Regions from separate parts of the Massilia aerilata genome, predicted to be linked through region 3. Evidence: predicted binding sites of a transcription regulator. Region 3 holds the regulator's gene; each other region holds the start of a gene.

Region 1 (10,134 bases), on a different contig from region 3:
GGTGGCGATCGTGTCGCGGATGGTATCGAGGCGGCCGCCGATGCGGATCAGGTGGTCGTGCACGTCGCGGAAGTAGTCCTGCACCCCGGCCGCCATGCTGGGGGCGCGGCCGCCGAGCAGGCGCCCGACGGCGTCCATCAGCGGAATCACCGCATGGCGCAGCTCCAGGCCCTTGCGCTTGAGCTGGTACAGGCGCTCGACGTTCTGGCGCTGGGCGCCGTGGGTGAAGATGCGGTCCTCGATGGTTTCCAGCTCGGACTCGAGCTTGTCGACGATCGGGAAATAGCGGTCGACCACGGCGTCCATCAGCGCGTACATCACGAAGGACGAACCCATGCTGAGCAAATGCGGCTCGCGCTCGGCGCGGGCGCGCACGCCCAGGAAACCCTTGGCGGCATCGCGCCGCACCGACAGCACGTAATTGGGACCGGCGAAGATCGCGAGTTCGCCGGTGGCCAGCGCATCGCCTTCGAGATCGACGGTGTGCACGACGGTGAACAGGCAGTCGCCGTATTCCTCGATCTTCGGCCGCTGGTGGCCACGCGCGGCATCCTCGACCGCCAGTTCGTGCAGCTTGAATTCCTCCTGCATCTGGCGCATCTCGGCATCGGTAGCATCGCGCAGCGCGACCCAGACGAAGCAGCCGGGGCGTTCGAGATAGTCGCTGATGTCCTCGACGGGGATGTCGGAGAGTTTTTTACCTTCCTGGTAGGCGACGCAGTTGATTAGCATGGAGAAAGTCTACACCATGTCGGCCTCGTTACGGCCTGCGGCGCCCGCACGTCGTCCCCGCGAAGGCGGGGATCCAAGTTCTGTATGCGTCTCGTTGGCTCGAGTAAACTTGGGTTCCCGCCTGCGCGGGAACGACGGGAGTGCGGCGGGAACGACGGAAGTGCTTATTCGTCCTTCGCGCCGTCGATCCCCAACTCCGCAATCTTCCGCGTAATCGTATTCCGTCCAATGCCGAGCCTGATCGCCGCATCGTTCTTGCGCCCGTGCGTATGCTTGAGCGCCGTGCGGATCAGGGCCGTTTCGAACTGCTTGCCCAGCACGTCCATCACCTCGACCTGGCCGTCCGACAGCATGCGCGCGGCCTGCAGTTCGAGCAGGCCGATCCAGCCGTCGGCGCCGGCCGGCACGGCGCTCGCCATCGAAGGCAGGCCGGCGCCATCCGCGCCGCCCTGCAGCGGTCCGGCGGACGGCGCCGGCATCGCCACCACCGGCGCCGTGACGGGCGGGGCGGCAAACGCGAACGCTGGCTGGGCATGGGTCAGGTCGCGCGGCAGGTCCTTGACCTCGACGGTCTGGCCCGGCGCCATCACCGTGATCCAGTTGCACAGGTTTTCCAGCTGGCGCACGTTGCCCGGCAGGTCGAGGGCGGCCAGGCAGCGCTGCGCTTCCTCGCTCAGCCGCTTGGGCTCGACGCCCAATTGGCGTGCGCTCTGCACCAGGAAGTGGCGCACCAGCAGGGGGATGTCTTCGCGCCGTTCGCGCAAGGAAGGCAGGCGCAGCCGGATCACGTTCAGGCGGTGATACAAATCTTCGCGGAACAGGCCGTCGCGCACGCGCTGCTCCAGGTTCTGGTGGGTGGCGGCGATCACGCGCACATTCGCCTTCACGGGCTGGTGCCCGCCCACGCGGTAGAAATGGCCGTCGGACAGCACGCGCAACAGCCGGGTTTGTAAATCGAATGGCATGTCCCCGATTTCATCCAGGAACAGGGTGCCGTTCTCGGCCTGCTCGAAGCGGCCGCGCCGCATCGCCTGGGCGCCGGTGAAGGCGCCGCGCTCGTGGCCGAACAGTTCGGATTCCAGCAGGTCCTTCGGGATCGCCGCCGTGTTCAGCGCGATGAAAGGCTGGGCGGCGCGCGGGCTGTGCTTGTGCAGGGCGCGCGCCACCAGTTCCTTGCCGGTGCCGCTTTCGCCCGTGATCAGGACCGTCACATTCGATTGCGACAGGCGGCCGATGGCGCGGAAGACTTCCTGCATGGCCGGCGCCTGGCCCAGGATCTCCGGCGCTTCGAGGGGCACGGTCTCGACGCTGGCTTCGCGCAGGCTCTCTTCCAGCGCGCGCCGGATCAGCGCCACCGCCTTGTCGATGTCGAAGGGCTTGGCCAGGTATTCGAAGGCGCCGCCCTGGAAGGAGGCGACCGCCGAATCGAGGTCGGAGAAGGCGGTGATGACGATGACCGGCAAGCCGGGATGCTTTTCCTTGACGGCCGCCAGCAGGTCGAGGCCGGACTCGCCCGGCATGCGGATGTCCGAGACCAGCACCTGCGGGCTGTCGTTCTCGAAGGCGGCCAGCGCCTCGCGTCCGCTGGCGAAGCTCCGGGTTGCCAGGTTCTCGCGCGCCAGGGCTTTTTCCAACACCCAGCGGATCGATGCATCGTCGTCGACAATCCAGATTGGTTTCATTAGTTCAGTGCTTCCCGCGATGGTTCAATGTTTGGACCGCGGCCGCACCATCCCGGCGCTTATGGCAGCGGGATCAGGATGCGGAAATCCGTCAGTCCAGGCCGGCTTTCGCACTCGATCAGCCCCAGGTGCTGCTGCACGAAGGTCTGCGCCAGCGTCAGCCCGAGTCCGCTGCCGCCCTCCCGTCCGGAGACGAGCGGATAGAAGATGCGGTCGCGGATTTCGGGGGCGATGCCCGGTCCATTGTCGATGATATGCAAGTCTAATGCCAGCCCGTAACGCACCTTGGCCAGGGTGACCTGGCGCGCCACCCGGGTGCGCAGCACGATCTCGGCTTCGCCCGCGGCGATGCGTTCGCGCAGGGCCTGGGCGGCGTTGTGGACGATGTTCAGCACGGCCTGGATCAGCTGCTCCTTGTCGCCGCGGAACTCGGGGATCGAGGCATCGTAGTCGCGTCTGATGCGCAAGCCGGACGGGAATTCGGCCAGCACCAGGCTGCGCACGCGCTCGCAGACTTCGTGGATGTTGACGTCGCCGACGATGTGCGGGCGGCGGTGCGGCGCCAGCAGGCGGTCGACCAGGGTCTGCAGGCGGTCGGCCTCCTTGATGATCACCTGGGTGTACTCGCGCAGGGACGCATCCGGCAGCTCGAGTTCCAGCAGCTGCGCCGCGCCGCGGATGCCGCCCAGCGGGTTCTTGATTTCGTGCGCCAGGTTGCGGACCAGCTCCTTGTTGGCCTGGCTCTGGTCGAGGATGCGCTCCTCGCGATCCAGCTTCAACTGCTGCACGTTCTCGCGCAGCTCGACCACCACCTCGTCCTCGCCGGCCGCGCTGACCATGACGTGCACGTGCAGCGGCTCGCGGCCCGGGCGCTGCAGGGTCAGGTCCTGGCGCAGGTCGGCATAGCGGTGCGCCAGCGCCTGCGCGCACAGGGCGCCCAGCTCCTCGCCGTTGGCGAACAGGCCGGCCAGCTTCTGGCGCGACAGCGATTTGACCGACACCTCGAGCAGGTGCTCGGCGGCCGGATTCGCATAGCGCACCAGGCCGGCCGCATCGGCCACCAGCACGCTGGCGGCCAGCAGGTCCAGGCCGGCGAAACGCTCGCGGGGCAGGCTCTCGGTCTGGATCATGTCAGCGGACGTTCGCGATCTCGCGCTTGAGCGCTTCGACGTTCTTCTCGGCGCGGCCGATGTCCTCGCGGCTGCCGGCGTCGCGCCGCAGGTCGGCCAGCTTCTTCTCTTCGGCGCGCAGTTCCTCGTCGAGGATGGCGCGGCGGTCGTCGTCGCGGGCGCGCTGGGCGGCGCCGTCCACGCGCGGGAAACCGGCGGGGCTGGCCACCGGGCTGGCGGCCGGACGGGACCCGCCCTGGCGCATGCCGACGGCAGGCCGGCGGCTGGAGGCAGGCGGCGCCGAGATGGCGCCGGAATGTCCCGCATCGATCAGCTTGCAGTTGCCCGCATTCGTATCGGTGTAAAGCACGCGGCCTTCCTTGTCCACGCAGCGGTAGACGGCTTGGGCGGCGGCCGGCGCGGCCAGCGCGACAGCCACGAACATGGCGGCCAGGTGCAAAGCGGTGCTTGTCATTCGCATCAGCTTGGTCGGCACGATGTGCCTGGTTGGGGAATCCAAGGAATATACCCCATCCGAATTCGAAAAAAGAAAAACGCGGGGCAGCCGGCTGGCTTTCCCCGCGTTTTGTTGCCGCACGGCTACACTTACGACGAATAGTACATGTCGAATTCGGCCGGGTGCGGGGTCATGCGCAGGCGCTGCACTTCACCCATCTTCAGCTCGATGTAGGCGTCGATCATGCTGTCGCTGAACACGCCGCCGCGGGTCAGGAAGTCGCGGTCCTTGTTCAGGGCTTCCAGCGCTTCTTCCAGCGATGCGCACACGGTCGGAATCAGCTTGTCTTCTTCCGGCGGCAGGTGGTACAGGTCCTTGGTCGCGGCTTCGCCCGGGTGGATCTTGTTCTGGATGCCGTCCAGGCCGGCCATCAGCAGCGCGGCGAAGCACAGGTAGACGTTGGCCAGCGGATCCGGGAAGCGGGTCTCGATGCGGCGGCCTTTCGGGTTCGCCACGTGCGGGATGCGGATCGATGCCGAACGGTTCTTGGCCGAGTAGGCCAGCTTGACCGGGGCTTCGTAGCCCGGCACCAGGCGCTTGTAGGAGTTGGTGCCCGGGTTGGTGATCGCGTTCAGGGCCTTGGCGTGCTTGATGATGCCGCCGATGTAGTACAGGGCGGTTTCCGACAGGCCTGCATAGCCGTCGCCGGCGAACAGGTTCTTGCCGTCCTTCCAGATCGACTGGTGCACGTGCATGCCCGAGCCGTTGTCGCCGTTCATCGGCTTCGGCATGAAGGTCGCGGTCTTGCCGTAGCTGTGGGCCACGTTCCAGATCACGTACTTCATGTTCTGGGTCCAGTCGGCGCGCTCGACCAGGGTCGAGAACTTGGTGCCGATTTCGTTCTGGCCGGCGCCGGCCACTTCATGGTGGTGCACTTCGACCGGGATGCCCAGGGCTTCGAGGATCAGGCACATTTCCGAACGCATGTCCTGGAAGCTGTCGACCGGCGGGACCGGGAAATAGCCGCCCTTGACAGTCGGACGGTGGCCGCTGTTGCCGCCTTCGAATTCCTTGTCGGTCGACCAGGACGCTTCTTCCGAGCTGATCTTGACCATCGAGCCGGACATGTCGATCTTCCAGTGGACCGAGTCGAAGATGAAGAATTCCGGCTCCGGGCCGAAGAAGGCGGTGTCGCCGATGCCCGACGATTTAAGATAGGCTTCGGCGCGCTTGGCGATCGAGCGCGGGTCGCGGTCATAGCCCTTGCCGTCCGACGGTTCGATCACGTCGCACTGCATGAACATGGTGGTCTCTTCCATGAACGGGTCGATGTTCGCGGTGTTCGGGTCCGGGATCAGCAGCATGTCCGAGGCTTCGATGCCTTTCCAGCCGGCGATCGACGAACCGTCGAAAGCGTGGCCGGATTCGAACTTGTCTTCGTCAAAGTGCGAGACGGGAACGGTCACGTGCTGCTCTTTGCCGCGGGTATCGGCGAAACGCAAATCGACGAACTTGACTTCGTTTTCCTTCAGCAGCTGCATTACCTCTGCGGCGGTCCTTGCCATTCGTATTCTCCTGATAAAAAAAGTCGCATCGTCTTATAAGCAGTAAGCGTGCCAGCTCTTGTCCATGAGCAAATAAGCAATCTGTCCTTGGAGCGCTCGCGTTCCGCGCCTTAAAATCGGCCACGAGGTGCAGCGCACAAGTTTGATGCAGGGTAGTCTTAAGCTCAGCCATGCGCACCAGCTTGGTGCAAGTGCGGGAGTATGCACCAACTTGAAGCAGCTTGCACCATTTGTGCGAGCACGAGCATTCCATCTGGAGAAACCATGAGCACAACCGACGAGATCCTGGCCGCCGCCAGGGAACGCGCGCCCGGCCAGCCCTATGCCGGCGCCGTCACGCCGCAGGAAGCCTACGCCCTGCTTCAGTCCGACCCGCGGGTAAAACTGGTCGACGTGCGCACGAATGCGGAGCGCGACTGGATCGGCCGCCCGGCCGTTCCCGAAGCCCAGCACGGCGCGGTGCAGTGGACCCTCTACCCGGGCGGCGCGCCGAACCCGGACTTCGCGACCCAGCTGCAGCAGACCGCGGACAAGGAAGATGTGGTGCTGTTCCTGTGCCGCTCCGGCGTGCGCTCGCGCCATGCCGCGCGCGTGGCTACCGAACTCGGCTACACGGATGCCTTCGACATCCTGGAAGGCTTCGAAGGCGACCGCGACGCCGAAGGCCACCGCAAGACCGTGGGCGGCTGGTGCAAGGCCGGCCTGCCCTGGACGGGAGCCTGAGCGCCTGCTTGCGCGCTGATCACCCTGCCTTGGGTTCGCTTTTCTGGCTGGCGCGCACGCGCTGGCGCACGAAGTTGATATGGCTGCGCAAGCCGTACAGCGAGTCGGCATAGGACAGCGGAATCGAGATGTGGTTGACGCGCCCCTCGATGTCGTCGAGACGGCGCAGCAGCTCGGCGCGCACCTCGTCGCAGTTGGCCGGATCGGCGTTCTCCAGCACCTGCTCGACCGCGCGCAGCTGGCCGTACCAGCGGTAGACGCGCGAGCGGATGCGCCACACGTACAGCGGCGGCACGATCTTCGACAGCGGGATCACCAGCGCCGCCAGCGCCACCACCACGACCCACAGGCGGTCGAACAGGTTCGCCAGCCAGAACGACAGGTAGCGCTGCAGGAAAGGCGGGCCGTCGCGGTAGTACTTGGCGGCTTCGCGCGAGACCGGGATCTCGGTGTACTTCGGCGACGGGAACTGGCCCTGCTGCGAGAACCAGCCGGCGCCGCCGTGGATCTCGGTGGCCGACTTCACGAACTCGTCGACCAGGGCCGGATGCAGGCCTTCGCGCGCGACCAGGGTCGCCGTCGGCGCGATCAAATGAAAATCCTGGGCCGGGATGTCGCGCCCGAGGTCGACGATCCCGCGCGGCAGCACGACGTGGGTGAGGAAAGGCAGGCGCCGCGTATAGGCTTCGGCCTGGCTAAAGTTGAACAGGCGGATCCCCGGGGTCTGCAGCAGCATCTGGATCAGCGGCGCCTCGGGCGCGGAGCTGAACACGATGCCGTCGACACGGCCGGCCAGCAGCTCGACGGTGGCCGGCGTGTTCTCCAGCGATGAAATCGTCAGCTGGCCGGGTTCGACGCCATTGACCGACAAGACCTGCCGGAAAAGTTTCGGCACGCCCGTGCCCTCGGGGCCGAGGTTGATGCGCAGGCCTTTCAGTTGCGTGAGGCCGCGCACGTCGAGTTTATGGCGCTTGTCGCCCTCGCGCAGGAACAGCCACACCGGCTCGGTGAACAGGCTGCCCAGCGACATCAGGTTCCCGCGTTCGGCCTGGGCTTCGCTGGTCGAGCCGCTCTGCACGAAGGCGATGTCGGCCTTGCCGGCCAGGAGGCGCTGCAGGTTGTCTTCGGAGCCGAGGGAGCGCTGCAGCTCGACCTTGATGCCGTCACGCGCCAGCAGTGCCGCGTACTTGCGGCCGAATTCCTCGTAGGCGCTGTTTTCCTGGCCGGTGGCGAGGATGACGTGGCGCGGCGGGGCCGGGTCGACCACCACGTAGGCCACCGCGCAGGCGGCCAGCACCAGCAGGATGGTGGGCAGCGACGCGGCCAGCAGGTCGCGCAGCGACACCAGGCTGAACTTGCCGAGCTTGGGCCGCTTCACGCGGCCCCCGTGCACTCAGGCGTGCCGCTCAATGCAGCACTTCCTCCACCGCGGGCGGCTTCGGACGTGCCGGCTGTGGCTTCGGCTCACCCGAAGGCTCGGCGCGCGGCTTGGCCGGCTTCGCGGGTTTCGCGCGGAGTGCGTCCACCGCCTTCGGGTGGCTGCCCTCGGCCGCCGGCTTGGCGCGGGCCGCGTCGGCGGCGGGTTTCGGATGCGGCGTATCGCTGGATTTCAGGGCGGCCGGCTTGTGCTGCGGCGCCTCTTCCCCTGCCGGTTTGGCGTGGGCCGGGGCCGGCGCTGCCGCTGCCGCCGCCGCCGCGGGCTTGGCGGCTGCCGGCTTGGTCGGAGACGGCTTGGCCTCGGCCTTGGCCGGCGGCGCCTCCACCTCTTCCGCCCTGGCGTCGTCCGGCGCCGGCTTCACGGTGGCGACGTCGTCGTTGACCGGGCCGGCGGCAGCCGCGGCGGCGGCGGCTTTCTCGGCCGGCGTCACCACGTGCAGGCCCGGCACGATGACGGTGTCCTGCTTCTCGATCATCGGCATCAGGCTCGGCGCCAGCGTCACCAGCAGCTGCACCGGCAGCGCGCTGGTGAAGTCGTAGTGGGCCGAGTCCGGACCGTGCACATAGGCCGTCATGCTGCCGAAGAAGCGCTCGCCGATGTTGAACACGAAGGTCGCCGAACGGTTCACGTAGCGCGACTCGATCAGGCGGTGGCCGGCGCCGTAGACGTCGAAGCGCTGGTCGCCGGTGCCGGTCTTGCCGCCCATTGCGATCACGCTGCCGTCCTGTTTGTAGAAGGCCTGCCTGACGCGCTTGGCGGTGCCTTCCATCGCCACGCCGTGGATGGCGTTCGCCACCGCGCGCGCCACCTGCGGGTTCAGCACCTGCTCGCCCTTGATTTCCTGGCTGCGCTTGACCAGGGTTTCATACGGCGTGTCCTTGGCGAAGTGCAGCGAGTCGATGCGCTGGGTCTGCTTGCGCACCCCGCCGTTGATGATGATGCCCATCAGTTCGGCCAGCGCGATCGGACGGTCGGCCGAGGCGCCCAGCGTGGTCGCATACGAAGGCACCAGCGAATCGAAGGGATAGCCCATCTTCTTCCACTGTGCGTGGATCTTGAGGAAGGCTTCGACCTCGATCAGGCCGGCGATGCGCTTGTCCTGGGCGTGCTTGCGGTGGGTCTTGAACAGCCAGGAATAGACTTCCTGGCGCTCCTTCACCGAAGCGTTGGTCACCTCGTCCCAGCCCGCCTTCGGGTGGGTGCGCAGGTAGCCGGCCAGCCACAGCTCGAGCGGGTGCACCGAGGCGACGTAGCCGCGGTCGGCCAGCGACATGTTCGCGGTCGAGTACTGGTCGTACATCTTGGCGATGCGTTCCTCGTCCACTTCGCGGTCGTCCGGCAGATAGGTGTGGATGAACTTGCTGAACTCGGCCAGCGAGGCATCCGGCATGATGGTGCGGTGCACCGCCGCCAGCTTCGACGCCGCCGGGCGCACGCCCTGCATCAGCGCGGCCTCGACTTCCGGCCATTCCATGCCGCGGTACTTGTTCCAGAAGCGCGCCAGGAAGTCCTTGCCTTCGCGGTCGGCGAAGCGCGACAGGTACTCGGCGCGGCGCGGATCGTCGGCGTCGGCCAGCAGCTGGGCCGAGGAACCCGGCAGCTGGAACATGTAGTAGCGCACCACGTCGCGCATCAGGCGCACGAACACCAGGTTGGTGGAGTTCTGCAGCGCCTGCTGGACGGTGAGGATGCGGCTGTCATCCAGTTTGCTGAAGTTGCCGAAGGTGTGCAGGCCGCCGCCGGTGAAGAAGGCTTCGCCCGGGTTGCCCGAATACTTGCGCTCCATCGCCGCGGCCAGCATCGGCTGCAGTCCGCGGTCGGCGCCGGCCGGCAGGGTCAGGAAGTACTCGACGCCCCATTGGCTCAGGCGGTCCTTCGGATCGATCTTGACCGCCGCCAGTTCGGCCTTGCTCATCGGCTCGTAGCGCTGGTGCAGCTGGTCGACGATGTCCATGTAGGTGACCAGGGTGCGCAGCTTGGCGGTCGAGCCCAGGTCCAGCTTCGCGCCTTCGTTGATGTCCAGCGGCTGGTCGTAGTTGTCGGTCTGGACGCGCAGGTAGTTGACCTTGTCGCCGCGCTCCATCAGCGTGAAGCTGTACACGACCTTGGACGGATCGCCGTTGCCGAGCATGCCCTTGCCGGTCAGGCCGGCGGCGGCCGCGGCCTCGTTGTCGGTCAGGCGCCGCAGCGCCGCGGTGACGGCCTTCTGCGCTTCCGAATTCAGGGTCGTCACCACCGACAGGTCGAGGCGGTCGAGGTTGTACATGCGCGAATCGCCCAGCAGGTTGGCCAGGTGGTTGCGCACCGCGTTGGCGGCCTTGCGGGTGACGAAGGTGTTGGCCGGCGGCGGCGCCACGCCGGAGCCGAGCGCCGGGTGCAGGGTCGTGCCGATCGCCGCGTCGCGCAGTTGCGGCGAGATCACGCCGGC
Region 2 (10,134 bases), on a different contig from region 3:
ATCGACAAGCCGGACGTGCGCTTCGTCTGCCACCTCGACCTGCCGAAGTCCCTGGAAGGCTATTACCAGGAGACCGGACGCGCCGGCCGCGACGGCCTGCCCTCGAACGCCTGGATGGCCTACGGCCTGCAGGACGTGGTGCTGCAGCGCCGGATGATCGACGAATCCGAAGCCGACGAGAATTTCAAGCGCGTGCTGGGCTCGAAACTCGACGCCATGCTGGGCCTGTGCGAAACGCTCAGCTGCCGCCGCATGCGCCTGCTGGAATACTTCGGCGAACGCTCCGGCCCCTGCGGCAACTGCGATACCTGCCTGATCCCGCCGGTTTCTTTCGACGCCACGGTGCCCGTGCAGAAGCTGCTGTCCGCCATTTACCGCGTCGACCAGCGCTTCGCCGCCGGCCACGTGGTCGACGTGCTGCGCGGCGTGCAGACCGAACGCATCTCGCAGTGGCACCACGACAAACTGACCGTGTACGGCGTCGGCGCCGACCGCAGCGAGCACGAATGGCGCGCCATCGTGCGCCAGGTGATCGCGCTGGGCCTGATCACGGTCGACCACGACGCCTTCAGCTCCCTCAAGCTGACGGAAAGCGCGCGCGCGGTGCTGAAGGGCGAGCGCAAGGTGGAGCTGCGCCAGTACCAGAAGCCGGTCAAGCAGAAGCGCCAGGCCGGCCCGACCAAGGGCTATGTCGAGATGGACCTGTCGCCGGCCGAGCAGAAGATCTTCGAGAAGCTGCGCTGGTGGCGCCTGGAAACCGCCAAGGCGCACAGCGTGGCCGCCTTCATCATCTTCGGCGACGCCACCCTGCGCGAGATCGCCAAGGTCAAGCCGACCTCGCTGGACGAATTGCGCGTGGTGTCCGGCGTGGGGGCCAAGAAGCTGAGCTCCTACGGCGACGAGATCGTGGCCATGATCACCGAGATGGTGTGAGCAAAGCGCGTGGGCTCGGGGAGCCCACCCTACCCGTTGGACGCAGGGTGGGCACCCCGTGCCCACGCAAATCATTCCCGGAACAGGTGAACAAAGGTCCGGCTCACCGCCAGCTTCTCCTCGCTTCCCTTCACCAGCACCTGCATGCGCTCGGCGTCGATCCGCTCCGCCGCGGCAATCGCGTTCGCGTTCACCACGGTGGCGCGGTGGATCTGCCAGAAGCGGTCCGGATCCAGGGTGCTCAACAGATCCTTCAGCGGCGTGCGCACCAGCGCCTCGTAATCGCGCAGCACGATGCGGGTGTAGCGGGTATCGGACTGGAAGAACAGCACCTCGTCGACGTCGATCACGCGCACCTGGCGGCCGACGCTGGCCTTGATCCATTTGGTGCGTTCCTGGCGCACGCCCGGCAGCGCGGTTTTCAACTGGCGCAGCAGCGCTTCAAACGCGGCGCCGTCCGCGGGCGGCTGCGCCAGCTTGGAACGCAGCCGCGTCACTGCCCGCTCCAGGCGATCCTTCTGCACCGGCTTCAGGAGATAATCGACCGCGCCGGCGTCGAAGGCATCCACCGCATACTGGTCGTAGGCGGTGACGAACACCACGTGGGCCATGGCGCCGATGCGCTCGGCCACCTCGAGACCCGACAGGCCGGGCATGCGGATGTCGAGGAAGGCCACGTCCGGCTCGTGCTCGAGGAAGCCGTCCCAGGCATCGTTGCCGTTTTCCGCCACCATGACGACCTTCGCTTCCGGCCAGGCCTGCGCCAGCATCTCCAGCAGGCGCTCGCGCATCAGGGGTTCGTCTTCGGCCACCAGGATGCTCGGGTTCATGCGCAGGCGTCTTTCAGGGGGATGCTCAGGTCGGCGATCAGGCCGGGCTCGCCGTCGCGTAGTTCGAGGCAGGCCGCGTCGCCGTAGGCCAGGCGCAGGCGGTGGCGTACGTTATCGAGACCGGTACCGCCCCCGCCGTCCGGCTCGGGGAGCGTGCTCATGCCGACGCCGCCATCCTGCACGCGGATCCGCACCGCGCCGCCGATCGCCTCGGCCGACAGCGTGACCTCGCCGCCGCGCAGGGCCGGCTCGATGCCGTGCTTGATCGCGTTTTCGACGAGGGTCAGCAGGATCATGGTCGGCAGCTGGACCGGTTCCAGTGCGCGCGGCAGCTGCAGGCTGAAACGCAGGCGCTCGCCCAGGCGCACCTGCATCACCTTCAGGTAGGACTCGACCAGGCCGAATTCGGCGCTCAGGCACACCTGCTCGCTGCGCATGTCGCGCATGCTGGAGCGCAGGAAGTCGATCAGATTGCCGGTCAATTCGGCGGCGCGCGGCGCGCCATGCTGGGCCAGCTGCTGCACGGCGCCCAGTGTATTGAACAGGAAGTGCGGCTCGATCTGGGCGCGCAGCAGGCGCAACTGGGATTCGGACAGTTCGCGCGCCACGCGCGCCTGCTCGGCTTCGCGCTGCAGTCCGGCGTTGATGGCCTCGGCCTGGCGATTGCGCAGCATGCTGATCGCCAGCAGCGGCACCAGCATGGCCAGCCCGGCGCCGACGATCAGCGCAAACGAGTGAGGCAATTTGGCAATGACGTCCGCCAGGGGCTTGGGCCTGGTCCACATGGCCGTTCCAATCCCGAGGACGGCGCCGAAGACGGCAAAGCCAAGCACCGTCAGCAGCATCTTCCATTTTTCCCGCACGATGCGGTGGTAGTCGAACCAGGCGCTGATCAGGGCGGCCGCAATGGAAAACCCGAACATGTTGGCGGCGAGGATGCTGACCATCCAGCGCTCGGCTCCCAGCGCGTAGTGCAGCGGAACGGCGCACAGGCTGAAGGCCAGCGCCAGTCCGGCAAGCGCGCAGTGCAGGCGGCGGCCGCGGTAGGTCAGCGAAAAATCGCGCAACTGCTTGCGCTGGAGCGCCGGCATCTCGGCCAGCTTGTGCGCAAAGCGGCGCCGCCAGCCTGCGGGCGCCTGGGCCGCCCGTTCCGGCTGCGCGAGCACGGCCAGTTGCTCCTCTTCGAGTTCATGGTACCAATTCGACAATCTGCGCCACATGCTGCCCTCCTGTAATCGTTAATATATAGCAACGATTACAGTCTAGGGAGATCATGTGTCTGCGGACAGCGAAAGGGGATGAAGCACGATTCCGGGTGGACGAACGACGATCCGTTCCGGCCTTCGCGGAGAGATAATTGACGCACCGCCAACCCGAAAAGGACACACCATGTTTGCCATGCTGATGGGATTGAAGGGCATCGCGCCGCGCGAGCTGCAGCAACTGATGGATCGCGATGGGGCCACCGTCGTCGACGTCAATGCACGCCAGTCGTGGCTGAAGGCCAGGGTGCCCGGCGCCCTCAATCTGCCGCCGGATTTCGACGCCGGCGCGCTGCCTCCCGAGCCTGGAAGGCTGCTTGTTTTCTACTGCTCCAATCCCTTGTGCCGGAAAGCGCCGAACGCCGCGCGGCGGGCAAAAAGCCTGGGCTACAGCAACGTCCGGGTCATGTCCGCAGGGATCGCAGGCTGGCTCGGCGCGAGCCTGCCGACCGCCAGCGGCGAATGACTACTTCTTCTTGAACACCAGGTCCCACACGCCGTGGCCCAGCTTCAGGCCGCGGTTCTCGAACTTGGTCAGCGGGCGGTAGGACGGCTTTTCCGCATAGGTTTCGGCCGTGTTGGCCAGCATCGGCTCGGCGCCCAGCACTTCCAGCATCTGCACCGCGTAGTCTTCCCAGTCGGTGGCGCAGTGGATGTAGCCGCCCGGCGCCAGCTTCTCGCACAGCAGCTTGACGAAAGGCGGCTGGATCAGGCGGCGCTTGTTGTGGCGCGCCTTGTGCCAGGGGTCCGGGAAGAAGATGTGCACGCCGGCCAGCGAGCCGTCGGCGATCATGTTGTTCAGCACCTCGACCGCATCGTGCTGGATCAGGCGCAGGTTCGCTATGCCCTGCTCGCCGATCTGCTTGAGCAGGCTGCCCACGCCCGGGGTGTGCACTTCGACGCCGACGAAATCCGTGTCCGGCATCGCCTTCGCGATGTGGGCCGTGGTGTCGCCCATGCCGAAGCCGATTTCCAGCACCAGCGGCGCGCTGCGGCCGAAGGGTGCGTGGAAGTCGAAGGCTTCCTTGCGGTACTCGATCATGAACTTCGGCCCGAATTCCTCGAGCGCGCGCGCCTGCCCGGTCGACAGCCGTCCCGCGCGGGTGACGAAGCTGCGGATGCGGTGCTCGGTCGGGTCGTAGAGCATCGGACGGCCTTGGCTGTTGGTGGGCGTATCGGAGGACATGATCGGTCGCGTGACAAGAGAAAGGGCGACATTATAGCAGCGCCTGTCGGCAGACTTTACAGTGCCGACTCCTTCGCAGACGCAAGCGCTTGTTTTTCCTGAGATTTTCCCAGGAGGCATAGAAATTGCTTATATGCAAACAACGTTTCTATCGTCACAGGATCCATCATGAAAAACTTCAACGCAAGCACCCTGGCGCTGGCCGCCTGCCTCACCGCCTTTGCCCTGCCGGCCCTGGCAGAACCGGTCTGGACCGACGTGCCGGTTACCGCCCGGGGTCCGCTGGGACAGAGCTGGACCGGCGTCTGGGACCAGGCGCACAGCTGGAACGTCGCCGAATACGTCAGCGACGTGTCGGTCAGCGGCAACACGCTGTCCTACGATTACTGGGGCGCGGGCGCCTGGATGGGCACCCCGACCCAGACCTATGTCTTCAAGACCACCGCCGCCGCGGCCGGCTCGCTGACCCTGGGCCTCGACCTGGTCACCAATCCGCTGTGGGACGGCTCGGCGGCCAGCCTGTACATCTGGCAGGGCAGCACCGCCACCAGGACCCTGCTGGCCGACGACACCGATGGCCTGACCGAGCACCAGACCGTCACCCTGGACCTGCAGGCCGGCCAGGACTGGGGCTTCCTGGCCGTCAGCGGCAGCATCGGCGATCGTCTCGCCTACAGTGGCCCGGTGTGGGGCGCCATCACCATCACCGATCCGGCCACGCCCAACACGCCGGCGGACGTGCCGGAACCGGCCTCGCTGGCCCTGCTGGGCATGGGCGTGCTGGGCCTGGCCGCCGCCCGCCGCCGCAAGGCCTGAGGCATCCGCATCGGAACGTGGCCCTGCGCCGATCTCGGACATAATGGCGCTTCGCCGCCGAATGAAAGAGAACCGCATGCAGCCCACGTTCCACCCCATCGCAATGGAAGACAATGTCGCTACCTTCCAGCTGACTTCCTACCGCTTCGGTATCCCGGGCGCCGGCAAGAAGGTCTACATCCAGGCCTCGCTGCACGCCGACGAGGTGCCGGCCATGCTGGTCGCCCACGTGCTGCGGCGCGAGCTGGAACGCCTGGAAGCCGAGGGCCGGATCAAGGGCGAGATCATCCTGGTGCCGGCCGCGAATCCGATCGGCCTGTCGCAGGTGGTGCATGGGGCGCCCTTCGGCCGCTACGACCTGTCCACCGGCCTGAATTTCAACCGCTTCTACAAGCACGTCGCCGCCGACCTGAAGGCATCGCTGAAGGACGCGCTGGGTCCGGACGCGCAGGCCAACGCGGCCCTGGTGCGCGAGCATGCGCGCCGCTCGATCGCCGCCTGGACCACCGAGAGCCCGACCCAGGACCTCAAGAAGACCCTGCTGGGCATGGCCATCGACGCCGACATCATGCTCGACCTGCACTGCGATAACGAGGCCGTGCTGCACCTGTATTGCGGCACGCCGCTGGCCGAGCGGGTCAAGCCGCTGGCCGCGCTGCTGGGCGCGCACGCGACCCTGCTGGCGCGCGAGTCCGGCGGCGAACCCTTCGACGAAGCCTGCAGCCGCCTGTGGTGGGAGCTGGCCGACCACTTCGGGCCGGACACGCCGATCCCGATGGGCTGCGTCGCCGTGACCGTCGAGCTGCGCGGCGAGATGGACGTGCGCTACGACCTGGCCGAGAAGGACGCGCAGGGCCTGCTGCAATACCTGGCGCACCAGGGCGTGCTCGACATCGCCCTGGCGCCGCTGCCGGCCCTGCTCGCCGAGCCGACGCCGCTGGAGGGCGTGGAGCCGATCGCGGCGCCGCATTCGGGCGTGCTGGTGTTTTTGAAAAAGCTGGGCGAGCGGGTGCAGGCCGGCGATGCCGTCGCCGACATCGTCAACCCGGTCAGCGGCAAGGTGAGCACGCTGCGCTGCACGCAGTCCGGTGTCCTGTTTGCCAGCACGGCGCACCGGCACCTGCTGCGCGGGATGCATGTCTGTAAGATTGCCGGAGGTACGGCCTGGCGTACCGGGAGCCTGCTGGGCAACTAGCTTCAGCAGGTCGTGCCGGGCCGGCGCCCGCCACAGCAGCGCAGGTTACCGTTTGAAGACGGCGCCCGAAGACGCGCGCTAACGCCCGTGCGCCTTGGCGGCCGCCGCCAGCACCGCGTTGACCTGGTCCATGTCGGCCGGCTTGACGAGGTAGTGGTCGAAGCCCGCCTGCTCGGCCTCCTTGCGGTCCTGGCTCTGCCCGTAGCCGGTCAGTGCGACCAGGGTGGCATCCGCGCTTTCGGGCTGGCTGCGCAGGCGCCGCGCCAGTTCATGGCCATCCAGGTCGGGCAGGCCGATGTCGAGCAGCAGCACCTCATGGTGCTCGCGCCGGGCACGTTCGAGCGCGCCCCTGGCATCGTATTCCACGCTGACGACATGGCCCTGTACTTCCAGCAGCGCGGCCAGCATCTGGGCCGCATCGACGTTGTCGTCCACGACCATCACGCGCAATGCGCCCGGCGCCTGCATGCCGGCGGACGGCGATTCGTCGTCGATGCCGCCGGGCGTCGCCAGGCGCGGCAGGCAGATGCAGAATTCGCTGCCCTCGCCGATGCCGTCGCTGGATGCGTGCACGGTGCCGCCATGCAGGGCCACCAGGCTTTTCACCAGCGCCAGGCCGATCCCGAGGCCGCCCTGCGAGCGGTCGGGAGTGCGCTCGGCCTGGGTGAAGAGGTCGAAGATGTAAGGCAGGATGTCGGGCGCGATGCCGACGCCGTTGTCGCGCACCGCCACATGCACGCGCTTCTCGTCCACCGTCACCGACAGCACGATGCGCCCGCCCGGCGCGGTGTACTTGGCGGCGTTGTTGAGGATATTCGAGATCACCTGCACCAGGCGGGTGCGGTCGCCGATCACGTGGGCGCTGCGGCCAGACAGCTGCAGGGTCAGCGAGTGGCGCCGCGCGTCGACCAGCGGACGCACCTGCTCCACCGCGGCGGACACGATCACGTTCAGGTCCAGCTCTTCCTTCTCGAGCGTGACCAGGCCGCGGGTGACGCGCGAGACGTCCAGCAGGTCGTTCACCAGGTCGGTCATGTGGGCGGCCTGGCGCCCGATGATCTCGCTGGCGTTGGCCACGCTGCGCGCATCGAGGCTGCCGACCTTCAGCAACTGGGCCGCGGTCATGATCGGCGCCAGCGGATTGCGCAGCTCGTGGGCCAGCATGGCGAGGAACTGGTCCTTCTGGCGGTTGGCGGCGCGCAGCTCGTCCTCGACCTGCTTGCGCTGGGTGACGTCGCTGCCTTCGACGAAGATGCCGGAGACGGCGCCATTGGCATCGCGGATCGGCTGGTAGACGAAGTCGACGAAGCGCTCGACCAGCGGCCCGTCCGGTTCGCGCTGCACGCGCAGCGGCAGCGCATGGCCGACGAAGGGTTCGCCGGTGGTGTAGACGCGGTCGAGCAATTCGAAGAAGCCCTGCCCGGTCACTTCCGGCAGCGCGTCGCGCGCGGCCCTGCCGACGATCTGGCGATGGCCGATCAGCTGCAGGTAGGACTGGTTGGTCAGTTCGAACACGTGGTCGGGGCCGCGCAGCACGGCCATGATGCCGGGGGCCTGCTCGAACAGCGCGCGGAAGCGCTCGTTCTCCTCGTCGCGGTATTTTTCGGCCAGCACCTGCTCGGTGACCTCGACGCAGGCGCAGTGCATGCCCTGGATCGCGCCATGCTCGTCGCGCACCGGCGAGTACGAGAAGGTGAACCAGGTCGGCTCGTCGTAGCCGTGGCGGTTCATCACCAGCAGCAGGCGGTCGGCATAGGTGGCCTCGCCCTTCAGCGCGCGGTCGATCAGCGGGCTGATGTCGTGCCAGATCTCGGACCAGATGTCGTAAAAGCGCCGGCCCAGCGCGCGCGGGTGCTTGTCGCCGAGAACTTCGCGGTAGGGGTCGTTGTACAGGAAGCCCAGCTCCTTGCCCCAGGCGACGAACATCGGAAACGTCGAATTCAGCATCAGCCCGACCACGATGCGCAGCGCCTGCGGCCAGGTGCGGGGATGCCCGAGCGGCGACGCGCTCCAGTCCTGGCTGCGCATCATCGCGCCGACCTCGCCGCCTCCGCTCAGGAACATGAGCGAGCCGGCAAGGCTGTCAGCATCGTGCGATGGATCTTCGGGCCGGGAGGCGTGTTGTTGCATGGTCAAGTCAGGTCGGAGGAAGACCAGAGTTTGCCATAGTTTCAAGATGGGAGCCGCACTGGGCGGGTGTGAAGGCGGGAAAGACTGGAGCGGGTGAAGGGAATCGAACCCTCGTATGAAGCTTGGGAAGCTGCCGTTCTACCATTGAACTACACCCGCGTTGGCCGCATTCTACGCGGGTTTGCCGCAGATTGACAATGTGGCACGCGGAAGTACATTGGGCGCGGCTAGAGCGACGACGCCATTGCACCTCTCACGATGCCGCAGGCTTGGCAAGCGCGAATTTCGATTGGCACACCCGGCAATAAGCCCTGCCATGAAAACGGGCCTTGTTATTCCAACAGAACTTGGCGACGACAGCGGCGATGCTCGCCTTGCAGCTCGCGCAAAAATACTGCACTTCCTTGGCGTTGAAGGGGGCAGCCGCCGGCATTTCGACCGCTTCGCCAGCGTGGAAAGCGGATTCCGCCTCCTTCCCCAGTAGAGCCGATTCAAGCTCGAATTTCTTGATGTAGTCGATGCGCGCCGGAGTATGCAGAGTAAGCAGTTTTTCACCGAGGTCTCGCACCGTTCTGCTTGAACAAACCTTGAAGATGCCTGGTATGTCCTTCAGCCTGACTTTATCCATCTTCTGGTGGTACCAGGAAAAAAACTGGTCGAGCTTGATGATGGAGGCATCCAGTACCGCGGCTTTCGGGCGGCTGATCACGGCCTTTGGCGACACCAGCACCACGGAATTAAACGATGGTTGCATGGTGATGCCCAGCCTTTTTGGCAAGCCGATTTCCTTGAACGCATCCTTCAATACCGAAATGTGTCGCGCATTCTGCTCTACGGGAGATGGGATGCCGATTGTCCTGCCTTCATAGACGGTCGAAAATTCGCCTCGTTCATTAATCGACAGCCCTGAACCGTAAGTCTTTGTCTCGAGCACGAAAACCTCGAACGCCCGGTTCATCAACAGATGATCGATTTGCGCCACGCGCCCACCGATTTCCAGTCGAAGATCGTGTATCACGAACAGATTCTTGCTTCGGGCAGCATAGAAGTCGATTTCGTAGGCCGCTTGCCGCTCGGTTTCAGCACCGATCGACAAGCTTCGCAGCTCCCGTTCGATCCGCTGCTTTTTTTCATGTGGAATGCGTTCGTGTGAAAGCAGTTTCTGGAGAATCGCGATGTCCGATTCCCGCTTATCCGCGCTTTTGATGAGCATGGCGATGAAAATGGTATTCCGTAACAATGTTGCATTGTATCAACCATAAATTCTTGTCGTGCTGCACTTTGCACATATCTCGACTCAGCGTGATGAAATGCAACACTTGATTGTAAAAATCCAACAACGCCCTATCGCCTGCGCCTGAAATGAACGTGCCCGCCTTGCGCAAGCTCATCCTTTTTTAGATGTTTTTTTAATATGGTTGAAACTTTGAAATCGTTCGCACTGACGTAGCGGCGCCGTATAGTAGGCAGCAACCCACTCCACAAGGAACTTTGCCGATGGCTGATTTCGACATCCAGGGTATCGTGCGCGACCTGCACGACGCCCGCCAGCAATGGCGCCAGGCCCACCGTCCCGCCGGCGAGGTGCGCGGCATCGAGTTTCCCTCGCGCGATGCGCTGGCGGAGATCGTCGCCCAGCTGAAGGGCGTGCTGTTCCCGATGCGCCTGGGGCCGCCCGGCCTGCGCCGCGAAAGCGAAGACATCCACGTGGCCCACGCCCTCGATTCCGCCCTGCACGCGCTGCTGCGTCAGGTGCAGATCGAGCTGCACTACAGCGCCGCG
Region 3 (10,134 bases):
GGCTCGATTCCAGCGCTTCGGGCACCACCTCGGTGGCGCCGGCCCGTTTCAGGATATCGAGTTCGGTGTCGTCGTGGGCGCGCACGATCACCGGCAGCTTGGGCGCCAGTTCGTGCACCAGGTGCAGCACCTTGATCGCCAGGCGGGTGTCGGCAAAGGTGATCACCAGCGCACTGGCGCGGTTGATGCCGGCCGCGATCAGGGCTTCCCTGCGCGAGCAGTCGCCGTAGGAGACGTTGGCGCCGGCCGCGCGCGCTTCCTGGACCCGCTCGGGGTCGAGGTCGAGCGCATACCAGGGCAGCTTTTCTTCCGACAGCAGGGTCGCCAGGCTTTGCCCGCTGCGCCCGAAGCCGGCGATGATCACGTGCTTCTGCGCCGCCATGGTGCGGCTGGCGATATGGGTCAGCTGCAGCGACTGCAGCATCCATTCGTTGGACGCCATCTTCATCACGATCTTGTCGCTGTTGGCGATCATGAAGGGCGCCAGCAGCATCGACAGCACCATCGCCGCCAGCACCAGCTGGATCAGGAAGGGATCGATCAGCTGCGAACCAGAGGCGAGATTCAGCAGCACGAAGCCGAATTCGCCGGCCTGCGCCAGGGCCAGGCCGGTGCGCATCGCCACGCCGTCGGAGGAGCCGAAGGCCTTGGCCAGCACCGCGATCAGGGCGAATTTCAGCAGCACCGGCACCAGCAGCATGGCCAGCACCAGCCACCAGTTGGCCAGCACCAGCTCCAGGTTGAGCAGCATGCCGATGCTGATGAAGAACAGGCCGAGCAGCACGTCGCGGAAGGGCTTGATGTCTTCTTCCACCTGGTGCTTGTACTGGGTCTCGGAGATCAGCATGCCGGCCACGAAGGCGCCCAGCGCCAGCGACAGGCCGGCGCGCTCGGTGATCCAGGCCGCGCCCAGGGTCACCAGCAGCAGGTTCAGCATGAACAATTCCTGCGAACGGCGCTTGGCGACGATGGTGAACCACTTGCGCATCCACTTCTGGCCGAAGAACAGCAGCAGCGCCAGCACGCCGGCGGCTTTCACGGCCGCCCAGCCCAGGTTCATCGCCAGCTCCTCGGCCGGCCGCGCCAGCGAAGGGATCAGGATCAGCAGCGGCACCACCGCCAGGTCCTGGAACAGCAGGATCCCGATGATGCGCCGTCCATGCTCGCTCTCCAGCTCGAGGCGCTCGGTCAGCATCTTGGAGACGATCGCGGTGGACGACATGGCCAGCGCGCCGCCCAGCGCCAGCGCGGCCTGCCAGCTGATATTCAGCGGCGGCGGCAGGCGCGGGCTGAGGAAGGCGACCAGCATGGCGACCAGGATGGTCAGCGCCACCTGGGCCAGCCCGAGCCCGAACACGATGCGCCGCATCGCCCTGAGCTGGGCCAGCGAGAATTCGAGGCCGATCGAGAACATCAGGAACACCACGCCGAATTCGGCCAGGCCGTGGGTAGTGGGGCCGTTGTCGGCCAGCTGCAGGGCGTGCGGCCCGATCAATACGCCGACAGCCAGGTAACCCAGCATCGGGGGCAGGTGCAGCATCCGGAAGGCGACCACGCCGAGGACCGCGCTGCCCAGAAGAATTAAAGTTAGTTCAAGGCCTGATGTCATGCGGGGCTGCGGGCTGGGTCCTGTAAATATATACGCTCGGTTACATCTGGCAAGTTTTTTGCTTTCTCAATTCGGCTATACTTCCACCATGAGTGTAACCGATGAAAAAATAATGCTGACAAGTTTTAACGAGACCCAGGCACAGCGCGCTCTGGAGCTGGCCCGCGAGACCCTGGATATCGAGGGCGAAGCGATCCGCAAGCTGTCTGCGCGCCTCGGCCAGTACGACAGCGTACCTCGCGCTGTGGCGCTGATGATGGCCTGCAAGGGCCGCGTGGTCGTCTCCGGGATCGGTAAATCGGGTCACATCGGCCGCAAGATCGCCGCCACTTTGGCGTCCACCGGCACCCCGGCCCTGTTCCTGCACCCGGCCGAAGCCGCGCACGGGGACCTCGGCATGGTCACGCCACAGGACGTCCTGATCGCGATCTCGTATTCCGGCGAAAGCGCCGAGCTGGCGGTCGTGATCCCGGCCGTCAAGCGCATGGGCGTGCCCGTGATCGCCATGACCGGCAAGCCGGGCTCGCGCCTGGCGCAGGTGTCCGACGTCCACCTCGACGTCTCGGTCGATAAGGAAGCCTGCCCGCTGAACCTGGCGCCCACGGCCTCCACCACCGTCACCCTGGCATTGGGCGATGCGCTGGCCGTCGCGCTGCTGGAACTGCGCGGCTTCAAGTCCGAAGATTTTGCGCTTTCGCACCCGGGCGGCGCCCTGGGCCGCAAGCTGCTGACCCACGTGCGCGACGTGATGCGCAGCGGCGACGCCATCCCCAAGGTCCAGCCGGATGCGCCGCTGACCGACGCCCTGCTGGAAATCTCGCAGAAGGGCATGGGCATGACCGCCATCGTCGACGCTGCCGGCCGCCCGGTCGGCGTGTTCACCGACGGCGACCTGCGCCGCCTGTTCGAGAAAACCCAGGATTTCAGCAAGCTGACGATCCGGGACGTCATGCACGCGAACCCGCGCCGCATCCATCCGGAGCAGCTGGCGGTCGACGCCGTTGCCGTGATGGAGGAATTCCGCATCAACCAGATGCTGGTGACCGACGCCGACGACGTGCTGGTCGGCGCCCTGCACATCCACGACCTGACCCGCGCCAAGGTGATCTGACCATGACTCCTCTGGAACATACCCAGCGCGCGGCGCGCGTGAAGGTCATGATCTTCGACGTCGACGGCGTGCTGACCGACGGCAGCCTGACCTATGACGCCAACGGCGAGATCACCAAGACCTTCTATGTGCTGGACGGCCTCGGCATCCAGCTGCTGAACCGCACCGGCGTGCAGACCGCCATCATCAGCGCGAGGAATTCGCCGATCGTCGTGAAGCGCGCGGCCGACCTCGGGATCACCCACGTGTTCCAGGGCCAGCACGACAAGCGCCTGGCGTTTGCAGAGTTGCTCGCCAGGACCGGCGTGACGGCGGAGGCGTGCGGCTACATCGGCGACGACGTGATCGACCTGCCGCTGTTCACCCGCGTCGGCTTTGCCGTCACGGTGCCGAGCGGCCATCCGGAAGTGCAGTACCGCGCCCACTACGTGACGAAGAACCCGGGCGGCCGCGGCGCCGTGCGCGAAGTCTGCGACATGGTGATGCGCGCCCAGGGCACCTACGAACAGGCATTGGCGCCGTACTTTGGATAATCCCTCGCAAGCCATGGCGACCACCACCTACGTCAACAAGCGCACCCGGCACCGCTGGCGCCTGCTGGCGCTGATGATGACTGCGCTGTTCTTCGCCTTTGGCAGCTTCTGGCTGGTACAGGTGATGCGCGGCGAGGCGCAGGGGCCGAACGTCAACGTGGGCAACGACCCGGACTACATCATCGACAACTTCAGCTTCGTGCGGATGTCGGAGACCGGCCAGCCGCGCTACGTGATCTCGGGCGAGCGCCTGACCCACCGCCCGAACGACAACACCTCGGACATCGACAAGCCTGTGGTGCAGAGCATGAGCACGGACCACCCGAGCATGACCATGACGGCCGACAAGGCCCACGTCAACCAGGACCAGAACCAGATCGACCTGAGCGGCAACGTCGACATCTCCCGCCCCGGCAGCAAGACCTCGGATCCGCTGCGTATCCGCACCGAGGCCCTGACCGTGCTGCCGGACGAGGAAATCTCGAAAACCGACAAGCCGATCCAGATGACGCTGGGCCATGCCTCCGCGACCGGGGTCGGCATGGTGGCGAATAACGCCACCCAGCAGCTGACGCTGGGCGGGCGCGGCCGGATCGTCTACCCGCCGCGTGGCCAACGCTGACAGGAACAACCTGAAAGGACCGCATTCAATGAAAAAAATAATCGCCGTCGCCATGCTGTCGCTGGCCGCCTTGACCGCTTCGGCCGAGCGCGCCGATTCGCTCAAGCAGGCCCAGATCGACTTCGACAACGGCCACATCGACGAAGCCACCCAGACCCGCATCCTGACCGGTAACGTGGTGCTGACCCGCGGCACCCTGCTGATCAAGTCGGACAAGGCCGTGCTGAAGGAAACGCCGGAGGGCTACATGCTGCTGACGCTGACCGCCGCGCCGGGCAAGACCGCCAGCTTCCGCCAGAAGCGCGACGGCGGCCCCGACCTGTGGACCGAAGGCCAGGCCCAGCGCATCGAATACGACGAGCGCACCGAAGTGGTCAAGCTGTTCGCCAATGCCGTCGTCAAGCAGCTGGAAGGCAAGCGCATGACGAGCGAGGTGAACGGTCCCTTCATCTCCTACGACAACCGCACCGAGCAGGCCAACGTCTTCAACGACGCCAGCGGCGAGAGCAAGGCGGGCGGCGGCCGCAGCACCATCATCATCGCGCCGCGCCGCACCGCGCCGGCAGGGAAGCAGTAAATGAAGCGCGCACTCGCCGCTGCCCTTGCGCTGTTGCTGATGCCGCTCGCGCAGGCCGAGCGGGCGGATGCGCTCAAGCCCTTCAATGTCGAAGGCAACAAGGCGACGATCGACCAGGCCACCCAGACCGTGATCCTGACCGGCAACGTGATCGGCACCCGCGGCAGCATGCTGCTGAAGGCGGAGCGCGCCGAGATCAGGGAAACGCCGGAGGGTTACCGCTCCGTGGTCCTGTTCGGGGCGAACGGCAAGGCCGCGTCGTTCCGCCAGAAGCGCGACGGCGGCGCCGACGAGTGGGACGAAGGCTACGGCGAGCGCATGGAATACGACGAGCGCACCGACATCGTCAAGCTGATCTCGCATGCCACGATCAGGCAGCTCGACGGCCGTACCGTGACCAGGGAGATGAGCGGCCCGTTCATTTCCTACGACGCCCGCAAGGAAGTCCTGTTGAACATGAATGACGTGAGCGGCGCCGACAAGCCCGGCAAGGACCGCGTCAGCGTCACTTTTTACACGCGCCGCCCTACGCCGGCGGCGCCACCGGAAGCAGGAAAGCAATGATGGAAGTACACGCAGACGCCACCCCGACCGCCGTCGCAAGCGGCGGCAGCACCCTGGTCGCCAAGGGGCTGCAGAAAAGCTACGGCAAGCGCCTGGTGGTGCGCGACGTTTCGCTGCAGGTCGCCTGCGGCGAGGTGGTGGGACTGCTGGGCCCGAACGGCGCCGGCAAGACCACCTCGTTCTACATGATCGTGGGCCTGGTGCCGGCCGATGCCGGCGCCATCGTCATCAACGGCACCGACATCACGAGCCTGCCGATCCACCGCCGCGCCATGCTGGGCCTGTCCTACCTGCCGCAGGAAGCCTCGGTGTTCCGCAAGCTGACGGTGGAAGAGAACATCCGCGCGGTGCTGGAACTGCAGCGCGAGAACGGCAAGCCGCTGAGCAAGGCGCGCATCCAGGAACGCCTGGACGAGCTGCTGGCCGAATTGCAGATCGAGAAGCTGCGCGAGAACCCGGCGCTGTCGCTGTCGGGCGGCGAGCGGCGCCGCGTGGAGATCGCGCGCGCACTGGCCACCGACCCGCGCTTCGTGCTGCTGGACGAACCTTTCGCCGGCGTGGATCCAATTGCCGTGATCGAGATCCAACGTATCGTGCGTTTCCTGAAAGAGCGCGGCATCGGCGTGCTGATCACCGACCACAACGTGCGCGAGACGCTCGGCATCTGCGACCGTGCCTACATCATCAACCAGGGCGCGGTGCTGGCCTCGGGCCGGCCCGACGACATCATCGCGAATGAATCCGTCCGCCGTGTCTACCTGGGTGAACACTTCAGGATGTAGTCATGAAACAGACGCTGCAACTCAAGACCTCACAGCACCTTGCGCTGACGCCGCAACTCCAGCAGTCGATCCGCCTGCTGCAGCTGTCCACGCTCGAACTCCACCAGGAGATCGAACAAGTCCTGGGTGAGAATCCGCTGCTCGAACGCCTCGACGATCCGCTCGACCGCTCCGTGCGCCTGCTGGCGGACGGCGCCATCAACAACGGTTCCTCGACCAACACCACGCCCGATGCGCCCCCCGCGTCCGGCCAGGGCGAGGAGAACGGCGGCAGCGGCGGCAGCGAAGCCGAAGGCGGCGACAGCGGCGAAGCCGGCGGCGCCGAGCACGAGATGGAGTGGGGCGAGTCGGGCCATTCCGGCAGCGGCAGCGGCGGCGAGGAAGAGGACGGCCGCCCGCAGCTGGAAGCCAGCCCCATCTCGCTGCGCGAGCACCTGATGGAACAGGTGCGCCTGACCTGCCTCTCGCCGCGCGACTGCGCGCTGGTCGAGATCGTGGTCGACTCGCTCGACGACAACGGCTACCTGGACGAATCGCTGGACGACATCCACGCGCGCCTGCCGGCCGAACTCGAGATCGAATTCGAGGAACTGCGCACCGCGCTGTCGCTGGTGCAGAGCATGGACCCGCCGGGCGTGGGCGCGCGCAGCGCCGCCGAATGCCTGGCCCTGCAGATCCGGCGCATGCCCGGCGTGGCGATGGTGACGCGGCGCATGGCGCTGGTCATCGTCGAACGCTACCTGACCTGGTTTGCGCAGCGCGAATTCAACAAGCTGAAGAAGGCCCTCGACTGCGACGACGAAGACCTGCGCGAAGCCCAGGCCGTGATCCGCCAGTGCAATCCGCATCCGGGTGCGGCCTTCGCCTCCGACGTCTCCGACTTCGTGGTGCCGGACGTGATCGTGCGCCGCGCGAAGGACGGCTGGAGCGTGCAGCTGAATCCGGAAGTGATGCCGCGCCTGCGCGTGAACAGCATCTACGCCGCCTTGCTGAAACAGGGGAAATCGGAATCGCAGCTGAATGCACAGTTGCAGGAAGCCAAGTGGCTCATCAAGAACATGCGCCAGCGCTTCGACACGATCCTGCGCGTGGCGCAAGCTATCGTCGAGCGCCAGCGGAACTTTTTCTCGCACGGCGCAGTTGCCATGCGGCCCCTTGTTTTACGTGAGATAGCTGATACACTAGGTCTACACGAGAGCACAATTTCTCGCGTCACAACTCAGAAATATATGCTGACGCCGCACGGCATGTTTGAGTTGAAGTACTTTTTCGGAAGTCACGTCGCGACCGAGGCAGGCGGTGAAGCATCCTCGACGGCGATCCGGGCTCTCATCGTGCAACTCACAGGAGCAGAAGACCCCAAGAACCCTTTATCCGACAGCAAGATCGCGGAGATGCTAGGGGAACAGGGAATGGTTATCGCACGCCGCACGGTCGCGAAATACCGTGAGGCGCTGAAGATCCCGCCCGTCAGCCTCCGCAAATCCTTGTAATAAGCTGCAGGGCACCCAGATACTGGTTACCTGACAGCGCATCTTCAAAGGAGTGTGTATGAATCTCACTATCAGCGGACATCATCTCGATGTAACCCCAGCAATCCGTGAATACGTACAGAACAAGCTCGAACGCATCACCCGCCATTTCGATCAAGTGATCGACTCCCACGTCATCCTCTGCATAGACAATCTCACCGAGAAAGAAAAACGCCAGAAGGCCGAGATCAACTTGCGTGTTGCTGGGAAGATCGTTCACGTCGCCAGCGCCGCACATGACCTCTACGCGGCGATCGACATGCTGATGGACCGTCTCGACCGCCAGGTCCAGAAGTACAAGCAGATGCTGCAGGATCATAGTCACACAGCACTAAAACGCATGGCCAACGAAGACCTTGAGGGAGGAGAAGCTGCCGCTGCAGCGTGATCGTTCCGCTGGCGCAGCATAGGCAAGACGAAGGGCGCATCTGGCGCCCTTTTCGTTTTTTTGGCCGCGCTACAATACTGCTTTCCCTTTCATAAATAAAAGAACATGAGCGAACACGTGCAGACCCGGCTTGCCAACGGCACCGGCATCATCACCCTGGACCGCCCCAAGGCCCTGAACTCGCTGTCGCTGGAGATGGTGCGCGCACTGACGGAGACCCTGCTGGCCTGGCGCGAAGACGCGAACGTCGCCGCGGTCGTCATCACCAGCACCAGCGAGAAAGCCCTGTGCGCAGGCGGCGACATCCGCTTTTTCCACCAGGCCGGCCATGCGACGCCTGTTGGCGGCAGTGCCTTGCTGGAAGACTTCTTTACCGAAGAATACGCGCTGAACCACCTGATCCATTTTTATCCGAAGCCCTACATCTCGCTGATGGATGGCGTGGTGATGGGCGGCGGCATGGGCATCGCCCAGGGCGGCCCGGACAGCGGCCTGCGCATCGTGACCGAACGCACGAAGATGGCGATGCCCGAAGTGAACATCGGCCTGTTCCCGGACGTCGGCGGCAGCCACTTCCTGTCGCATGCGCCGGGCGCGCTCGGCATGTATCTGGGCCTGACGGGGCTGACCGTCGGCGCCGCCGATGCGCTCTACGTCGGCCTGGCGGATCTGTTCGTGCCGGCTGCCGAACTGGCGGCCTTGAACGGGCTGATCGCGTCCACGCCGGGCGCACAGCTGGCCGAGGCGATCCGCGCCTTTGCGGCGCCGTTTGCGCAGCAGGCCGGCGCGAGCGAACTGTCCGCCCAGCGCGCGCCGATCGACAGGCACTTCGGCGCGGCTTCGGTGGAAGCGGTGATGTCTTCGCTCGAAGGCGACGACGCGCCCTTCGCGCAGAAGGCCCTGGCCGCCATGCGCCAGCGTTCGCCGCTGATGATGTGCGTGACGCGCGAGATGCTGGTGCGCGGCGCTTCGATGGACGTGGCCGATTGCCTGCGCATGGAGCGCTCGCTGGTGCGCCGCAACTTCGAACATGGCGAAGTGCTGGAAGGCGTGCGCGCGCTGGTGATCGACAAGGACAATGCACCGGTGTGGAATCCGCCTTCGCTGGCCCAGGTCACCCCGGAGATGGTGGCGCGTTTCTTCGCGCCGGTATGGCCGGACTGGGCGCATCCGCTGCGGCACCTGGACTGAACACGCGGGCGTGCATTGGCAGTTTTCTTCCTGAGGAGCTTGGACGATGGGACGCCCGACCGATGTAAAGAAAAAGATGCCTGCATCCTGGCAGGAACGCCTGCATGGCAGCCGCTGGGAACTCCAGTCCGGCGGCGCTTCCGGGGCGCAGCTGTTCCGGCTCGAGCCACGTCTAGGTCCGTCCTTGTTCCTCAAGACGGAACGCATCTCGCCCCTGTCCGAACTGGCGGGCGAGGCGGCGCGACTGCGCTGGCTGGCCGCAGCCGGCATACCCTGCGTGCCGGTCATCGATTTTGCCGAAGAGAACGGCCGTGGCTGGCTATTGCTGCACGAGATGCCGGGCAGCGACCTCGAATGCGGTAGCGAAGTCGGCGCCATTCCCGCTTCCGAGGCGGTGCGCCTGATCGCGCAGGCGCTGCGCCAGCTGCATGCGCTCGATGTCGCCGGCTGTCCGTTCGACCACCGCGCCAACGCCCGCATCGCGCTCGCCCATGCACGCATGCAAGCCGGGCTGGTCGACGAGGAAGACTTCGACGAGGAGCACGCTGGGCTGTCACCGGAGACCTTGTTCGCACGCCTGGAAGCCATGCAGCCGCCCACGGAAGACCTGGTTGTGACGCACGGCGACGCTTGTCTTGCGAACCTGATGGTGGACCTGTTCGGCGACATCGCCGGCTGGATCGATTGCGGACGCCTGGGCGTGGCCGATCGCCACCAGGACCTGGCGCTGGCGATGCGCGACATCGCGGATACGCTGGGCAAGAAATGGGTGGCGCCTTTTCTGAAGCACTACGGCATGCAGGCCGATCCGGCGCGCGTGGAATTCTATCGCTTGCTCGACGAGTTCTTCTAAACGACAGATACTGCGTTGCAACATCATCACTGTTTTTGTGCGATGATTTCATCGGGCAATGAATTATTGCCGTATAAAGCACAACAACAGAGGAGTCCGTTTTGTCGTTTCTGATCGTCCTGGCCGCGCTGGCCTTCCTGATGGTGGCCGCCTACCGCGGCTACAGCGTCATCCTGTTCGCACCGATCGCCGCCCTCGGCGCGGTCCTGTTCACCGATCCGTCCGCCGTGGCGCCGGTCTTTTTCGGGATCTTCATGGAAAAGATGGTCGGCTTCGTGAAACTCTATTTCCCCGTCTTCATGCTCGGCGCCGTGTTCGGCAAGGTGATCGAGATGTCCGGCTTCTCGAAATCCATCGTGCAGGCCGCCATCC

The links. Region 3 encodes sigma-54, which starts transcription at its own class of promoters, with help from an activator protein. Its sites were predicted from a motif close to TGGCANGNAANCTGCTTT; they were not measured.
Region 1: a site for sigma-54 is predicted at 5,582-5,599, ahead of glnA (type I glutamate--ammonia ligase). Genes of this name have one in related genera too.
Region 2: a site for sigma-54 is predicted at 4,326-4,343, ahead of ACFPO9_RS23185 (PEP-CTERM sorting domain-containing protein). Genes of this name have one in related genera too.

Annotation. Positions count from the first base shown of each region.
Region 1 covers NZ_JBHSMZ010000016.1:150,268-160,401, forward strand. Annotated here, with positions in the region: gene corA (magnesium/cobalt transporter CorA) at 1-732, opposite strand, end outside; gene ntrC (nitrogen regulation protein NR(I)) at 897-2,414, opposite strand; gene glnL (nitrogen regulation protein NR(II)) at 2,474-3,544, opposite strand; gene ACFPO9_RS20115 (DUF4124 domain-containing protein) at 3,546-3,998, opposite strand; gene glnA (type I glutamate--ammonia ligase) at 4,130-5,545, opposite strand; gene ACFPO9_RS20125 (rhodanese-like domain-containing protein) at 5,810-6,268, shown strand; gene ACFPO9_RS20130 (TAXI family TRAP transporter solute-binding subunit) at 6,288-7,646, opposite strand; gene ACFPO9_RS20135 (transglycosylase domain-containing protein) at 7,675-10,134, opposite strand, start outside.
Region 2 covers NZ_JBHSMZ010000022.1:45,503-55,636, reverse strand. Annotated here, with positions in the region: gene recQ (DNA helicase RecQ) at 1-933, shown strand, start outside; gene ACFPO9_RS23205 (LytR/AlgR family response regulator transcription factor) at 1,005-1,763, opposite strand; gene ACFPO9_RS23200 (sensor histidine kinase) at 1,760-2,983, opposite strand; gene ACFPO9_RS23195 (rhodanese-like domain-containing protein) at 3,153-3,491, shown strand; gene trmB (tRNA (guanosine(46)-N7)-methyltransferase TrmB) at 3,492-4,172, opposite strand; gene ACFPO9_RS23185 (PEP-CTERM sorting domain-containing protein) at 4,380-5,027, shown strand; gene ACFPO9_RS23180 (succinylglutamate desuccinylase/aspartoacylase family protein) at 5,104-6,222, shown strand; gene ACFPO9_RS23175 (hybrid sensor histidine kinase/response regulator) at 6,301-8,352, opposite strand; tRNA gene ACFPO9_RS23170 (tRNA-Gly) at 8,438-8,511, opposite strand; gene ACFPO9_RS23165 (nuclease-related domain-containing protein) at 8,606-9,565, opposite strand; gene epsC (serine O-acetyltransferase EpsC) at 9,850-10,134, shown strand, end outside.
Region 3 covers NZ_JBHSMZ010000010.1:101,929-112,062, forward strand. Annotated here, with positions in the region: gene ACFPO9_RS15020 (monovalent cation:proton antiporter family protein) at 1-1,609, opposite strand, end outside; gene ACFPO9_RS15025 (KpsF/GutQ family sugar-phosphate isomerase) at 1,698-2,720, shown strand; gene ACFPO9_RS15030 (KdsC family phosphatase) at 2,723-3,253, shown strand; gene lptC (LPS export ABC transporter periplasmic protein LptC) at 3,267-3,875, shown strand; gene lptA (lipopolysaccharide transport periplasmic protein LptA) at 3,904-4,452, shown strand; gene lptA (lipopolysaccharide transport periplasmic protein LptA) at 4,453-5,016, shown strand; gene lptB (LPS export ABC transporter ATP-binding protein) at 5,016-5,798, shown strand; gene ACFPO9_RS15055 (RNA polymerase factor sigma-54) at 5,801-7,291, shown strand; gene hpf (ribosome hibernation-promoting factor, HPF/YfiA family) at 7,350-7,718, shown strand; gene ACFPO9_RS15065 (enoyl-CoA hydratase/isomerase family protein) at 7,824-8,909, shown strand; gene ACFPO9_RS15070 (APH(3') family aminoglycoside O-phosphotransferase) at 8,956-9,762, shown strand; gene ACFPO9_RS15075 (GntP family permease) at 9,864-10,134, shown strand, end outside.